Regions from separate parts of the Paenibacillus sp. ALE3 genome, predicted to be linked through region 1. Evidence: riboswitches for the same ligand, from Rfam matches in the RefSeq annotation. Region 1 holds a riboswitch; the other holds the start of a gene.
The links. A riboswitch is a leader RNA that binds a small molecule or an ion and turns the genes downstream of it on or off. The one in region 1 is predicted to bind cyclic di-AMP.
Positions count from the first base shown of each region.

Region 2: linked by a shared signal. The riboswitch ahead of ACXHJ2_RS16825 (hypothetical protein) and the one ahead of ACXHJ2_RS23775 (3D domain-containing protein) in region 1 are both predicted to bind cyclic di-AMP.

Region 1 is NZ_CM134214.1:5,300,759-5,306,555, forward strand. Features, by position in the region: gene yabG (sporulation peptidase YabG) at 1-345, opposite strand, end outside; gene rsmA (16S rRNA (adenine(1518)-N(6)/adenine(1519)-N(6))-dimethyltransferase RsmA) at 401-1,285, opposite strand; gene rnmV (ribonuclease M5) at 1,293-1,838, opposite strand; gene ACXHJ2_RS23775 (3D domain-containing protein) at 1,984-3,132, opposite strand; cyclic di-AMP (ydaO/yuaA leader) riboswitch at 3,404-3,684, opposite strand; gene ACXHJ2_RS23780 (TatD family hydrolase) at 3,885-4,655, opposite strand; gene ACXHJ2_RS23785 (HD domain-containing protein) at 4,698-5,797, opposite strand, start outside.
Region 2 is NZ_CM134214.1:3,774,958-3,780,754, reverse strand. Features, by position in the region: gene ACXHJ2_RS16845 (Rha family transcriptional regulator) at 27-248, opposite strand; gene ACXHJ2_RS16840 (urease accessory protein UreF) at 540-1,277, opposite strand; tRNA gene ACXHJ2_RS16835 (tRNA-Leu) at 1,541-1,623, shown strand; gene ACXHJ2_RS16830 (glutathione peroxidase) at 1,772-2,257, opposite strand; cyclic di-AMP (ydaO/yuaA leader) riboswitch at 2,722-2,895, shown strand; gene ACXHJ2_RS16825 (hypothetical protein) at 3,009-3,404, shown strand; gene kdpF (K(+)-transporting ATPase subunit F) at 3,589-3,666, shown strand; gene kdpA (potassium-transporting ATPase subunit KdpA) at 3,812-5,488, shown strand; gene kdpB (potassium-transporting ATPase subunit KdpB) at 5,524-5,797, shown strand, end outside.

The sequences.
Region 1 (5,797 bases):
ATAGCCAGGATCTCCATCCAGATGAAGAACCTTTCCTGGCATTTCAAAATACGTCGACTCTACCGGATCACTCCACTCTCCAATCAGAGCCGCCTGGCTACGGGCAGCTTGCTGCTGGCGTGCCCGTTGCAAAAGATTAAGCGACTCCCCGGCCTTAATGTGGGCCTGTTGAGTCTTACCGCTAATCTGGTCTGCAGGCACTCTGACCAGATCGTTCACCGGGGAATCGGCCAGTAGCCGAAATTCCGTCCCCTTAATGATCGCTTTATCCCGCTGGATGTCTTCAACGCGAAACGTGACATCACCGCCGTACGATTTCCGAACGACCAAGTCTCCTAAACTCATCACACTGTATCACCCCTCCTATATCGTATGGGTGAATGCACAGTTTGGTTCCAACTTAGGATATACCGGCCTCCAACAGCACGGCGCTCAGACGCGCAAATTCCTCGATACTCAGCGTTTCCCCTCGACGGGAGGGCTCAATATCAGCTTGTTGCAACAACGGCTCCAGCGTGTCCCTGTTCTCTTTGGTGAAGAAGCGGCTTTTTAGGTTATTTGAAATGGTTTTACGGCGTTGGGCAAAAGCGGCATGAACCACTTCAAAAAAGTGCTTCTCGTCCACCACTTCCACCGGAGGGACTTCTCGTACACGCAGCCGAATAACTGCCGAATCAACATTCGGCTGAGGAATAAATACTGTATTCGGCACCGTACAGACTAACTCAGGCTCGCTGTAATATTGCACGGCTATGCTTAAGCTGCCGTAATCCTTCGTACCAGGAGACGCAGCCATGCGCTCAGCCACCTCTTTTTGAATCATAACGACGATATTCTCCAAAGGAAGCTTGTCCTCCAGTAGACGCATCAGAATCGGTGTAGTGACGTAATACGGCAGATTAGCGACGACACTCACTTTGCTCACGTCTGCAAAGTCAGCTGCAAACACTTCACGCAAATCCAGCTTTAACACGTCTCCATGGCGAACCTTTACATGCTCGTAAGGGGCCAGCACTTCTTCAAGAATGGGCAACAGCCGCTGGTCAATCTCAACAGCGGTAACTGCCTTAGCGGATTGCGCCAACTTCTCGGTCAAAGCTCCAATGCCCGGACCGATCTCAAGCGCGCCCTTTGTATCATCCAATCCGGCAGCATTTACGATCTTGCTCAGAATATTTTGATCAATTAGAAAGTTTTGTCCCAGACTCTTTTTGAACGAAAAACCGTGCCTTTGAATAATTTCCTTCGTACGCCGCGGTGTTGCTATATCTTGAATCCCTGTCATACGGATATCACAATCCTTCACTTTCGATTTGTGCCAGCGCACTGGCAAATTCCTCACGACTGATCTGAAATACAGAGAGCCGCTTATGTAGCTGCTTTCCGTTACAATAGCCAATACCCAGTACATTCCCCAAGGCCATACGGCGTGCAGCAGCATTGGGGTGGGTAATAAGTCCAGCGTCAATCAGGTCCGCCATTTCAATCAGCGGTTCGGCGCCTTCCACTGTCGTATGTACCCGCGCGAGAGCGTGTCTGATGGCTTCCGGGGAGGCATTCTCCACGCCAATATCCCCTTTGCGTGTCGCCTCTGCCTCAGGTATAAAAGCCTGCTTGCAGCCGGGGACCTTGGAGGCGATAATTTTACGGATACGCTCCCCTGCATGATCGGGATCAGTTAAAATAATGACCCCCCGCCGTTCCTGTGCCAATGCAATTTTCCGCAGCGTCATTTTATTAATGGCTGAACCACCAGTTTCTATCGTATCTGCTTCGACAGCACGGCGAATGGCTACTGTATCATCCCGGCCTTCCACCACGATCACTTCCTTGATCATCTTCGTTTCCCTCCACTGCTACACAGCAACATATATTATCTTTCCCTGCTTTTGAAAACAAAATAAGAAGAGGATATCCTCTTCTTAGCATGGCATTACTATGTTGTTAATACTATCGCATTGTCCTCAACATACACAACCTGTTTTAGTTGATTTCCGGCTTTACAGGTCCGATAACATATACGGTTTTACCGTGCTTACGACCAAATTGGTTAGCCCGGCTTAAACTCTCATAATACACATCGATTTTGTGGCCTTTAATCGCGCCACCGGTATCCTCCGCACGGCGGAAGCCTACCCCTTCAATATACACCCACCATCCGATTGGAATTACACTCGGATCGACAGCGATGGTGCGTCCTTCCGTGACACGCGTGCCGGAGGCGGTACGTGTACCGATACCTGGCTCCTGGGCGGAGTACGCCGTCATGGAGACATTTTGTAAAACTTTTTTATAATTAAAATTAATACCTGCTTTACGGACAGCACTGCCCGAACTAACCTTTGTAGCCTTAACCGCATCTTTAGGGCTGATGGAAGCAGCTAGAACGACCGGTTTTTTCTTCGTTCCTACCGCAATTACCTTATCCACACGATTTTGTGCGACTTCCTTGTTGACCAGCTGTTTGGACACCAATTTTCCATCATGGTATACCTTTTGAACATGCTGGACTACCACACCCGATTTGCCACTTTGAATGACTCGATTATCGCCTTTATAGAGACTTGGATCTGCCGTTTTGATGACCTGATAAGGCACTTGTTTTTTCTGTTCGACCTGCTGTTTCTTCACACGGACGATTTTTATGTCCATGTTAGCTGAAACAGAGGCATCCAACGCAGGGTAAACTTTATCCGTTGATGATAATTTATAGCCCGAAGTGCGAATGGCACCCTCTACTGTATTTTCTGTTGTGTACAGCTTTTTCGTCTCATTGCCTGAGGATACTTTAACCTGATTGGCACGTTTAATGACTACGCGATCCCCATCCTGTACTGCCCCGTTTAGCGGCATGGAAATTGTATCATGCGGCTGAAGTGAAATAGAATGCTCATTGAGCAAATCTTGGAGCTTGGATTCCCGGGTTTCTACCGCAGATGCCTTACCATCGATGACAAAAAAGACTTGTTTTTTAGATTGCGTGTACATCAGAATTGAAATCATAATCGTTAGTGCGATTAGAAAAATAGCAACCAAAGCAGCCTGGCGCACATTCTCTTGCTTCCAACGTAATACGTAAGACATGCTGGATGAGCGTGACTCATGGGTCTCCTCTTTTCGGAAAATGCCCATTTCCTCCGTCCTCCTTACATAGCCCGCCGTCTGGAGTAAGACATAGTTGATCGTTGACGTGACTATAACAGATTTTCTACAAGACAAGCCCGTACTGCGACTGTCCTGCACCATGTACCCGTCTTCGCGGCATGCTGTCCTCCCCTGTTTAACCACAGTATGATGACAGATTTTCTTTTATTCACAACAAAAAAAGCCAAAGAAAGAGACTAGAGAGCTCTTTCGTGGCTTCCGACATGTGTGAATATGCGGGAAAACTCATGCACGAGATGGCTTCTCTCTTGTTACGCTTACGGGGTTAGCTGTCGGGTTCGGACGTAGAGAGTCGCCCTAGCTTAGGTCAACCGCTCATGGCGGTCGCCTTCACATTCACCCCGAAGACCCAGAAAGAAATCGAAATACGGCTTCTCTACCTGTTCAATCCCATCCAGGAAATGAATTTCGGTCGAGCCGGCTACTGAAGAGATAATATCTCTTGCACATACGCCGGACGTACTGTAAGCCATATCGGTTCCCCCGTTCCCTGTAAAAGGGACTCAGCGAGACTGGTTCATGAAATGATTTGTTGATGTTTACACTCAACAACAATTCACTGAAAAGATGATATCCTGTTTCCATGCATGTTGTAAAGCAGGTTTCAAGTACATTTTTCAAAATATTCGGTTAAAAAATTGTAATATTCTTGAGTTTCCTGCAACAAAATCATAATTAGCTCCGTCTATCTCTTTATTTTGATTGATTTCTTCGCTTTTTCACTGAATGTCAAATCGTTCCAAGGCATTTTGGGTCGTAATGGATACCAATTCCTCCACCGTAATTCCCTTAATTTGGGCGGCTGCCTCTGCCACCAATCTCACATATGCCGACTCATTTCGCTTCCCACGAAACGGATGAGGCGTCAAGTAAGGCGCGTCCGTTTCAATAAGCAGACGGTCCAACGGTACCTGGGCCAGCACCTCTTTTGGCTGCTTGGCATTTTTGAACGTTATGGGCCCGCCGAAGGAAAGGTGGAAACCCATATCCAGCACCATTTTAGCTGTCTCCCAACTCCCAGAAAAGGAGTGCATGACTCCGCCAATCTCGCCCGCCTTTTCCTCACGTAAAATCCTCACAATATCTTCATGTGCATCCCGGTTATGGATAACAATTGGCATGTTGAGCTCACGTGCCAGGCCAATTTGATTTCGAAGTACCCGCTGCTGCACATCCTTTGGTGATGTATCCCAATAATAATCCAGACCGATCTCTCCGATCGCTACAACCTTTTTATGACTGCATAACGATGCAATCCATTCTAAATCACCCTCCTGCATTGTAATGGCATCCTGCGGATGCCATCCAACGGCTGCATAAATAAAATCATACGTCTCAGCCAGCTTCATGGTGGATGGAATGGTCTCACGATTAAATCCGATATTGATCATCCGTGTTACTCCTGATTCGACAGCACGTGCTATAACTTCTTCACGGTCTTCGTCAAATTGTGGCGCATCTAGGTGAGTATGAGTGTCGAATAAATCCAAGGTTTTCATCTCCTTTTCTTACTTACATTTCTATATATTTGTCTATTGTTTGACAAAATAATTCCTTATTTCGGCAGGAAGCCTTTCTTTTACCCCGTTCAATTTATTCTGGGGAAAATACATGTGATATTTTCCTCGGTGAATGCCACTTATTGAGCGTACAATTTCTGAAACTTCGGATATTTCCCGCACCTCGCCCTGACGTCCAAGCAGTAAAATCTGGTTGTCCGTTGAACCGCCCTGCCGAAACACATCATAAGGAAGATCTGTCGGAAAATCAATTTCAAGATCATATTCAGGATGCAAGCCAGCCTTTTCCAAAGCCTCTCGAATATGGTCAACGGTATCTGTATCCATATTTTCAATCTCTACATATTTATACAATCTACGATCCATAAAACGGCTGCTCAAATCACTTAAAATTTCGTCCTTTTCTCGTTTCCATTGGCTAAATACCGTCTGAATCAAAGACTCATCCAGCATCAAATACTGCTCCACTGTTAGCTCTCCTTTTAATAGATCTGGCAGCGGATCTAGCAGAAAACCAAACTCATATCCGTTTTTGAACAATTCCTTAGCTCTCTTGAAAATTTTACGTAACAGGATTTCTGAGCTGCGTGTTACAGGATGGAAATAAATTTGCCAGTACATCTGGTAGCGTGACATTAGATAATCCTCTACTGCATGCATACCCGACTCTTTTACGACAATTCTCCCATTGTGAGGGCGCAGCAAACGTAAAATACGATCCAAATCAATTGTTCCGTAGTTAACACCTGTTGAATGAGCATCCCGCAACAAATAATCCATACGGTCAGCATCCAGCGGGCTTGTTACCAAGTTGACAACAATCGGCTTATCATACGTTTTGGCTATAACCGCCGCGACCTTGTGGGGCAACATCTCATCAACTTGCCGTAGCACAGCGTTGATCTTCGTGTCCCCCAGTACAATGCGGCATGTCCAATCCTCATGGTTCATATGAAAGGCTTCTTCAATTGAATGAGAAAATGGACCGTGCCCCACATCGTGCAACAAAGCGGCACACAGAGCAATCAGTCTTTCTTCCTTGGGCCAGTCGGGAAAATCTCCACGTTCAAATTGAGAAATAATACGTCTCGTAATCTCATATACGCCCAGTG
Region 2 (5,797 bases), 1.5 Mb from region 1:
GTCGGATGCTGGAATGCTTGTTGGGTTTAGTGTGGTGTCGCCTCCTTATAATCGTTATCGTCGATATTCAGAATTGCAGCAACTTGTTTTCTGTACCTTTGTGCTTTACGGGTGCCGTGAATCAGATTGGACAAGCGTGAAGGTGGAATATTGTGTGTCTCGCAAAATGTTTTCTGATCCAGTCGAAGCTCGACAAGCCTTTGTTTGATGGCCCACCCGAAGGAGGTGACAGGCATTTTGTTGTTCAAGAGAAATCGCCCCTTACGGATTCTTGCAGAATAATTGGTGTGATATAATAATCATCAGTAAACATGTTAGAATTAACCATCTAAAACTATGATACACTTTTATACGTGTTTATACAATCTTAAATGCGTTATTTTATTAAAATAATTACTTAATTAAGTGCAAAAAGTGAAAATAATCCGACTATAGTCTGTGAGTGGTATGAATTTGGATACATGAATTAAAAATACTCTGCCGCTTGAGAAAAGGGCAGAGTATTTTTAATGTGACTGCTAGACTGGTAAAACGACGCATCAGAGGGAGGCTGGAAGGCGTTTGAATAGGATGGAGGAGGAAAAGGGCCTGGATGCACTCAATTGGCTACTATGGCTCATATAGGGTGGCTGAGTGATGTAGGAACTGGTCTGATGGCTATGGAAAAGGTGAGACTGAAATAAGCTTGGCGTAGGTTCGTTAAATTTCTTCCAGGTGGTGAGCAACTCGCTGGTCATGTGATCGATAAGAGGATTCTTTTCCTCGTAAGGAGGATTGAGCAGTCTGAAGGCATCTTCGATACAGAAGGATACCGCTGTGGCAAAATAGCCGTGAATGGTCTGTTCTATATCGGTTCCAAGAAGGAAGTTAATCCAAGTGTGGACAGTAGCGAGTGTGCCAATTGCATTGTATTGAGTGAGTGTGTCTTCCAGTTGGTCAAATGCAAGCCAAGGATAAAGAGCCTTGGTGAGCTTGAGCAGACGCTGGCCAGAAAGTCGCGATTTTTTCACATACTGCGAGGAAGGATGTTGGGTGTACAGCATTTTATCAATAAGGGCGATCCGCCAACCGTCATTCTGCTGGATGGCTGAATACAGACTTTTGATGGCCATGCCGTCAAGGGATGTAATTTGAGGATACCAATCGTCTCGCATAAAATGTTTCAGATCCTGTAGACTGTTCAAGTTTCCGTTACGGAAACGTTCATCCAGTCCGTAGAAACGGGTAAAACCACCAATGGGTAGGGAAGGGTCCAACAACAATGCGTAGTTTAGCAATCGGTTACCTTTATGCAGGATGGTTCGCCTCCTTTAGGTGAATATTTGTGTCAGTTTATTTGACTCTAATCTTATTTATATAATAATAGTTCGATTATTTATGTAGTATATATTTACACTTTGAGCTCTTTCATGTCAAATTAAATAATTTTATTGCTTATATATGTTATATAAAGTTACACTAAAAATAATTATAATATTATTGTTTACAAATTGTTGCTGAGAGAGTATAATAAATCTGTTGCCTCAATACATTATGACATGCGGTCGTGGTGGAATGGCAGACACGCTATCTTGAGGGGGTAGTGGGCGTACGCCCGTGGAGGTTCGAGTCCTCTCGACCGCATTATGTGTAATACCCAGTTGAAAAAGCATCCTGACACGTTTTACGTGAAGGGGTGCTTTTTTTGTTAAATATTTTTCGTTATATCATTCTGTTACAGAAGCGGTCATATGGACAGCGGACCGCTCGTTAACTTTAATGAAGAAAGATGTCAGTTTTTCCGCAAAAGCTTCTCTATATCTCCTATAAGCTTATCTGGAGTGGTTTGCGGCGCATAACGCTTAAATACGTTACCTTCTCGTGTAATTAAGAATTTAGTGAAATTCCATTTGATCGCTTTGGAGCCTAATACTCCCGGAGCAGTGTGGGTCAGGTAGCGAAATAGAGGATGTGCCTGATCACCGTTGACATCTGTCTTGGCGAACATGGGGAAGGTCACACCGTAATTGATTTGGCAAAACTCAGAGATCTCCTCGCTGGAGCCCGGCTCTTGTTTGGCGAACTGGTTGCTGGGAAATCCCAAAATTTCGAGCCCCTGTTCATGATACTGGTCATATAGCTCTTGTAGCGCCTTGTACTGGGGGGTTAACCCACATTTGCTGGCAGTATTCACGATAAGTAGAACTTTCCCTTCGTATGTGGATAACGGAATTTGTACCCCTTGTAGGGTCTGTGCATCATATTTATATACGGTCAAGATATCCCTCCTCATTCAATATTCTGCAATTAAATTGTAAGCAACTCAACAAGGGGTTGCAAGTCCAGAAGAGTATACGGGCATTGGACCATTGTAAAATCGTCTTTTGTTCAAAACGGTAAATCGCACTTCAAATGGAGCTAATTGAGGTGTTTCTTCTCATAAAAACGGGTTCAATCGGTAATTATCTGGCACATATAGCGTATTTTCTTTCTTTTTTGCAAATAAGGAGTAACTAAGCCATACCCTACGCTAATATTGACATGCCTTTCATTTTCAAAAAGGGGTGAAATACAGAGTTTTAAAGAGATACGAGAAGCATAGATGCCTTGTAAGCGTTATTCTTAATCTCCTATGCTCAAAAGGGTGATTTATAGCCCCGCCGTTGAGCTTTACAGTCTTCCTTGCACGGGTGTATGATTCAAGACGTAATTTCAAATTAACACCAATGAAGCAACAACGAATTGTCTAAAGCGCTGAATTTTGCAGTTGCAAAAGCGGGGGAACCAACGAGTATGTACGGTTTTGCAAGCCGTGTGTGTCTCATGGGGTGAATTTTCCGGCCAAGTGCCGTAAATAGGGCGACTCTCACGTCCGAATCCGACAGCTAACCTCGTAAGCGTACAGGGAGAGGCAACAAACCGCCGTGTGCAGCCATGGTTTATTTTATCATGGAATGTATGAAGCCGGAGGAAGCCTTTTTCCTTCGGCTTCTTTTTGTTGTCTTTTTATACCGGGAGAGGAGCTACTGATGGAAGGTCGGTTAATTATTGTCACTGCACCGAATGAAGCGGGCAGAAGTTTTGTGAAATTGCTTATGTTTAAAAAATTGGCGTTTGCAGTTCTCACAAATAGCACTCAGGAGGAACGACAGCTCAAAAAAATGGGTGTGGAGCACATTGTGCGCATCAATACGATGCAAGCGGGAAAATGGAATTTTCCTAAAAAAGAAATTGGTAGTGTGTATTTGTTCGAAAACAGCTTGAATCTGACTTGCCGTTTCCTGCAAATATGTCGGCCACTAACATCAGAATTGATCTATGTTATTACGCACGGCTGTAATCCACAAGGAATTTATCGGGGATTGGGAGCGGACCATGTGATCTACACATTGAACGGAGAGGTGGGTTTCCTGCTGAACGGATAAGCACTTATAACATAGCTGGTTTATGATTTTATGATGGAATCGGAAATGACGATCTGAAGAGCGATACGGAGGGTATGAACATGATGGATTTATACATGCTGCTCATAATGGCTGTGAGTTATGGAGTGATACTGCTGTTTGTACGCTGGTGTGATGCGCAGACCTCAAAAGGAGGCCGAAGAGGATGATTGTTGTGCTAGGACTCACGGCTATTGTGTTCGTGTATTTAATCTACGCACTCCTGAATCCTGAAAAGTTCTAGTCAACTATAGGATCGAGCAGGCGGGAACAGCAGATCAAGAATGAAGCATCAGAGGTGTAGATTTTCGCAAACGTGTGCACTCATTGGATGTTCTGAATCAGGTCTGTTGTTCCAAATGCAGGAGCATTATAAGGAGGAATAGAGGATGGAGCTACTGCAAATTGGAGTTGTGATCGTCATATTGCTGCTCTTGGTAAAGCCGGTGGGCACCTATATGTATCACGTATTCTCGAATGAACCGAATCGGACGGATCGGATTTTTGGTGAAACGGAAAAGCTGATTTATAAGGTTGTAGGCTTGAAGAAACAGGACAGCATGCGTTGGACCACGTATGCTATGAGTTTCATTGCAACCAATGTGGTGCTTGTGGGGATCAGCTACCTGCTATTGCGCTTGCAGGCTATACTCCCAGGCAATCCGGTTGGAAACAGTAATATGGAAGCATCATTGGCCTTTAATACGGTAATCAGCTTTATGACCAATACGAATCTCCAACATTATAGCGGAGAAAGCGGGCTTACGTATCTGACACAGATGGCGTTCGTCACGATGATGATGTTTACTTCGGCTGCTTCGGGGTTTTCGGTTGCTGCGGCTTTTATGAGGGGACTGACGCGGCGCGGTGAAGGAATGGGTAATTTTTTTCAAGATTTTATTAAAGCCAACATACGGATTTTTCTGCCGCTTGCCTTTGTACTTACGCTGGTGCTGGTGGGACTAAAAGTACCACAGACGCTACAGTCCACGGCGGATATTACGACTTTAAGCGGTACACAGCAGCAGATTGCTATGGGACCCATTGCCTCATTGGAATCCATCAAGCATTTGGGCACGAACGGGGGCGGTTTTGCGGGAGCTAATTCTGCTCATCCTTTTGAGAATCCAAGTCCTTGGACGAACGTACTGGAAATTTTAGCAATGTGGGTAATGCCGGCTTCGCTGCCGTATACTTTTGGATTGTTTGCCCGTAATCGCAAGCAGGGCTGGATTATTTTTAGCTCGATGATGGTCTTGTTCCTTATTTTTCTATCCATAACGTATGTGTCGGAGAAGACAGGTAATCCGTTAATCCAGGCACTGGGTATGGATGCATCTCAGGGAAGCATGGAAGGGAAAGAGGTTCGTTTCGGCATTGGACAATCGGCACTATTCACTGCGGTTACAACAGCGGCAACGACAGGTTCGGTCAATAATATGCATGATACACTGACCCCGCTAGGTGGTATGGCTGCTTTGGGAGAAATGATGCTAAACGTCATTTTTGGCGGCAAGGGCGTCGGGCTGATGAATATGCTGATGTATGCAATTCTTGGGGTATTTATATGCGGTTTGATGGTCGGAAGAACCCCGGAATTTATGGGTAGGAAAATTGAAGGCAAGGAAATGAAGCTGATTGCGATTGCCATTTTGGTACATCCGTTTCTTATTCTAGCTCCAACTGCGCTTGCGTTTATGAGTCATTGGGGATACGATGCGGTCTCTAACCCCGGATATCACGGGTTGACTCAGGTTCTCTATGAATATGCATCATCTGCGGCAAATAACGGTTCAGGATTTGAAGGTCTTTCAGATAACAACGTGTTCTGGAATGTTACAACAGGAGCAGTTATGTTCTTTGGACGATATGTATCCATGATTGCATTGCTGGCTGTGGCAGCTTCGTTGAATGCCAAAGCCCCGACCCCGGTGACGATAGGCACACTGCGCACGGACAACAAGCTGTTTGGAGCCATCCTCATCGGAGTTGTTCTGTTGATTGGTGCGTTAACCTTTTTGCCGGTGATCGTATTGGGTCCTGTAGCTGAATTTTTGACCATGTGATGAAAAATGAGAATGGATGAACGGGGTGCTTGATCATGAAGGAAGAACGCAAACGCATGCTGGATAGAAGCATCTTGAAGCAGGCGGTCAAGGATAGCTTTATAAAATTAAATCCGATGATCATGATGAAAAATCCTGTCATGTTCGTCGTAGAGATCGGTACATTGGTTGTGTTGCTCATGCTGCTGCTTCCCGGTTATTTTGGAGTCGGCAAGGAAATGGGCTTTAACTTGGCTGTATTTATTATTCTGTTGTTCACGCTGCTTTTTGCTAACTTTGCCGAAGCGCTCGCGGAGGGACGGGGGAAGG